2 regions of the Streptomyces sp. NPDC048383 genome follow, and region 1 is predicted to be linked to the other one. Evidence: riboswitches for the same ligand, from Rfam matches in the RefSeq annotation. Region 1 holds a riboswitch; the other holds the start of a gene.

Region 1 (2,195 bases):
GTTCGTACAGGGGGGAGAACCAGGGTTCGTAGTCCGGCTTCAGCTCGGTGATGGCCGCCTCCGCCTGCGCGTCGGCGCCGGCGAACGGCTCCTCCTTGCCGTCCCCGAGTCCCAGCGCGAGCGGGAGCACGGCCAGCGCCGCCACCAGGAGCAGCAGCAGGGTGTTGATCTTCGCGTTCCTGGTCATCGGGCCGCCGCCTCCTGCTTCGTCGTGGTACCGGTCAGCCGGGCGACGCCCAGGCGCACCAGGTCGGACCTGCTCGACTGCATCAGCAACCGCACCACGAGCACCGTCAGCAGGCCCTCGCTGATCGCGAGCGGGATCTGGGTGAGGGCGAAGATGCCCGCGAACTTCTCCAGCGCCCCGACGAACCCGCTGGCCGGGTCCGGGAACGCCATGGCCAGCTGGACGGAGGTCACGCAGTAGGTGACGAGGTCGGCGAAGAAGGCGCCGAAGAAGACGGTCACCATCAGCGGCACGTCGAACTTCTTCAGCAGCCGGTAGACCCCGTAGCCCGCCCAGGGGCCGGCGATGGCCATCGAGAAGACGTTGGCGCCGAGCGTGGTGAGCCCGCCGTGCGCCAGCAACAGGGCCTGGAACAGCAAGGTGATCGTGCCGAGGACCGCCATGATCGGTGGCCGGAACAGGATGGCTCCCAGTCCGGTGCCGGTGGGGTGCGAGCAACTGCCCGTCACCGAAGGGATCTTCAGGGCGGAAAGGACGAAGGTGAACGCTCCGGACGCCCCGAGCAGCAGGGTGCTCTCGGGATTGGCCTTCACCTCGCGGGTGAGGGCGCGGACGCCGTGGACGACGAAGGGAGCGGATGCGGCGCCCCAGGCGACCGCGTGCAAAGGGGGCAGGAACCCCTCGGCTATATGCATGAGTAGAGAGACCTCTCCAGCACCTCGTGGATGGACGACGCGCCTCGGCCGGTCTCCTGGCTCACGGGTACTGATGCCCTGACTCCGCCTTCCCGGGGCCGTGCGGTCTCCCGCGCGGAACCCAGTGGCTTCCCGCAGGAATGGAGCCGGACTTCCCGATCACAGTGGCGAGGGCCGCACCGGTTTTCCACCGGTTTCCCGAACACCAAGGCCCGCTGACAGTAGTCGGCCGCGCGGACCGGTAACAACCCGGCCCCGCCGGCGGGGGTGACCCGGGCGGGTGCGGCCCGATGGCGGCCGGGGCGGGGGCGTCCTACCCGGCCGGCCTCGACCGGTGACGGCGAAGGGGGCCCGGGGTGTGCGACACCCCGGGCCCCCGACCGCGCGTCGGACCCGTCAGGTCAGCACGTGTTGGGGTGCGAGACGTCCACCACGACCCGTTCCGGGTTGTGCAGGACGGTGACGCCGTAGGTCGGCTTGGTGTCGAAGGCGGCGCCGAAGGTCACGTACCCCTCGTAGTCGCCCGTCATGGCGAGACCCTTGAGCTTGGACAGGTAGATCTTCTGGAGCCGGGGGCCCTGGTACACGTTCTGGCCCGCGTCGTCGTGCCCCGCGGCCGGGTTCAGGCGGATCTCCAGGAAGTACTTCCCGGCCAGCGGCACGGGCTTGCCCGAGCCGTCGTAGACCAGCTTGGGAACGGGGCTGACGTTGACCGTCGGGACGTAGCCCTGGAGGTCGATCACGATCCGGTCGAAGGTGCAGTGCCCGCCCCAGCGGGCGTTCACGACGAGCGGAGTCTGGGTGTTGGTGGTGGAAGCGGCGGCGGAGGCGGCGGTGGCCGGACCGGCGAGCGCGAGTCCGGCGGTGAGCAGCGCGCCCGTGGCCAGGGCCACGATCCGCCGACGACGAGGACGAAGCAGGTGACGCATGACGTTCCCCCGATTCTTCAGAGACGGGGACAGGGTTGTCATCGGGTAGGACACCCGAGGGGCGCCCACGGTTGCACGCCGGCGCCGCCCCGTTTCCGCCCGCTGCGGAGGCCCGCGGCCGGCGCGGCGCGCCCGGCGGCCGGTCAGTGCGCCAGCAGGGCGCTCACCTCGGCGTCGAGGTCGTAGTGGCGGCGCTCCTGCCCGCGCGGGACCAGGGCGGTCATCCGGCGGCACAGCTCGCGGACGTCCTTGGCGCGGGCGGAGACCACGCAGTTCTGCAGGCCGTTGCTGAAGGCGAGGAGGACCCGCGGCTCCGAACCCTGCCGGCGGGGCCACACCTGTATGTCCCCCTCGCCCGTCGCGGTGGCCTCCCCGTCGAGCAAC
Region 2 (2,195 bases), on a different contig from region 1:
CGAGGTCGTTCGGGAACTGGAGCGGTCGGTGCACGTCCACCGGGCTGCCGTCGCCGCCACCGCCGCCGCCGGTACGGTTTGACACCTCGCATCGGGCGGGGACGGCGGTTGCCCGCCGTCGTACGGAGGGACGAGCAGCGGGCGTGGGCCCGAGCGGGGGCCGGAACGTCGCAGGTGCGTTCCGGCCCTCCTGTTCGACGTACGGGTGTCCGGCGTCCGGGTGTCCGACGTACGCGCATCCGGCGTACGGGCCGCCTCCACCGGGTGCTCCTGAGCTGCCGCGCGCGGTCCGCGCGGCGCGTTCGCGCACGTGGCGGCCCTGGACGGTACCCGAGTGACCGGGAGATCGCCAGCCGTGCGGCGCGCACGGCCGGCCGGCGGCGACGGTGGGACACCCGCGGGCTTGACGCCCCGGGCCGGGTCGTGTTGCACTCCGGCTGATAAGTACTCAGCACCAGGGGAAGCCGGTCGAAATCCGGCGCTGACCCGCAACCGTAGGCCCGGCAACCACCGGGCGAGTCGGAACACCTGGCGCGCAGTCATGTACACGAGGAACGCCGTCGCGGACTACGGTGTGGCCGTCAGCAGCTCCCCCACGGCTCGACCGTGCACGGGAGTGCATCGCCACGCAGCCAGCCCGCCCGGCAGGGACGAGAGGCCGGCGGTGGCGACCGAACAGTGGCAGACGCGGCACCCGCACCCCGGACGGCACCTGCCGTCCCCGGTCACCGCGACGCTCCCGACCCCCGGCACACGAGTGGCCTTCCTCACGCTCCCCCGCCGACGTACGGGCCGCGTCCGCGATCCCCTCGGGCCGTCGACCGAACCCGAGACGTGGCGACCTGACGCCTGACGCCCGACGTCCGACGCCCGGACCCCGAACCGTCGTGCCACGGGGCCGACTCGGCGTCGAAGACCATCCGTTCCATCCGCGGTGAGAGGACCCACCCATGCCCCGCAACCTCCCGAAGACCCTGCTCCCCGCACTCGCCGCGGCCCTACTCGTATCCGGCTGCGGAGGCGGCGGCGCGCCCGCCGCCGGCCCCTCGTCGGCCGCGCCCGTGAAGGGTTTCCCCGTCACGGTGGACAACTGCGGGGTGAAGACCACCTACCGGCGTCCGCCTCAGCGGGCCGTCTCGCTGAACCAGCACGCGACCGAGATCATGCTGGCGCTCGGCCTGGAGAAGTCGATGGTCGGCACCGGCTACCTCGACGACCGGATCCTCCCCGAGTACCAGGGCGCGTACGACAGCGTGAAGGTCCTGTCGAAGGAATACCCCTCCTTCGAGGTCCTGTTGCAGGCCGAACCGGACCTCGTCTACGGGGGATGGTCTACGACCTTCGCCGAGAAGGAGGGCCGTAGCCGCGCCGCCTTCACCAAGGTCGGGATCAACACGCACCTCAACAGCGAGGAGTGCCCGACCGGTCCGGTCGACGCGGCCGCGATGGACGCGGAGATCCGCACCGTCGCGAAGATCTTCGGGGTGCCCGAGCGGGGCGAACAGCAGGTGACGAAGCTGCACGGGGTCCTCGACCGCGTCGAGTCGCAGCTCGTGGGCGTGCCGCCGGTCAAGCTCTTCGTGTACGACAGCGGCGACAAGACGGCCTTCACCGCGGGCGGCAAGGGCATCGGCAACGAGATGATGCGTCGGGCCGGCGGGGTGAACCTCTTCGCCGACCTCGACAAGGCCTTCGGTGACGTGTCGTTCGAGCAGGTGGCGCAGCGCGCGCCCGAGGCCATCGTGATCTACGACTACGGCGACCAATCGGTCGAGGACAAGAAGAAGTTCCTGCTCGCGCACCCGGCGCTGAAGGACGTACCGGCGATCAAGAACCAGCGCTTCGCGGTGTTGCCGCTGTCGTCCACCGTGCTCGGTGTGCGGATGCCGGCGGCCGTGGAGTCGCTGGCGCGTCAGCTCCACCCGGGCCGGGTCCAGTGACCGGGGTGAAGGCCGTGGCGTCCGGGCCGGCCGCGGAGGCGGGCGTCTGCCCGCCGGCCGCGGCGGTCCGGGGGCGGCGGGCGGGGGCGCCCTATCCGATCGTGCTGGCGCTCCTGGGCGTTCTGGTGGCGGGCACCGCGACGGCCGGGATCGCGGTCGGCTCGATCGGCGTGCCCGCCGGTCAGGTGTGGGGCATCCTGCTGCACCAAGTGGCCCCGGCTCTCGTCGAGCCGACGTGGACCCCGGTGCGCGAGA

Evidence for each region. A riboswitch is a leader RNA that binds a small molecule or an ion and turns the genes downstream of it on or off. The one in region 1 is predicted to bind cobalamin.
Region 2: another riboswitch for cobalamin. It lies ahead of AB0D46_RS36715 (ABC transporter substrate-binding protein); the one in region 1 lies ahead of AB0D46_RS23940 (energy-coupling factor ABC transporter permease).

What each region holds. Positions count from the first base shown of each region.
Region 1 covers NZ_JBEZKS010000037.1:26,004-28,198, forward strand. Annotated here, with positions in the region: gene AB0D46_RS23935 (energy-coupling factor ABC transporter substrate-binding protein) at 1-187, opposite strand, end outside; gene AB0D46_RS23940 (energy-coupling factor ABC transporter permease) at 184-882, opposite strand; cobalamin riboswitch at 911-1,107, opposite strand; gene AB0D46_RS23945 (hypothetical protein) at 1,284-1,811, opposite strand; gene AB0D46_RS23950 (SsgA family sporulation/cell division regulator) at 1,955-2,195, opposite strand, start outside.
Region 2 covers NZ_JBEZKS010000095.1:14,931-17,125, reverse strand. Annotated here, with positions in the region: gene AB0D46_RS36720 (glycosyltransferase) at 1-82, shown strand, start outside; cobalamin riboswitch at 413-551, shown strand; gene AB0D46_RS36715 (ABC transporter substrate-binding protein) at 951-1,940, shown strand; gene AB0D46_RS36710 (iron ABC transporter permease) at 2,039-2,195, shown strand, end outside.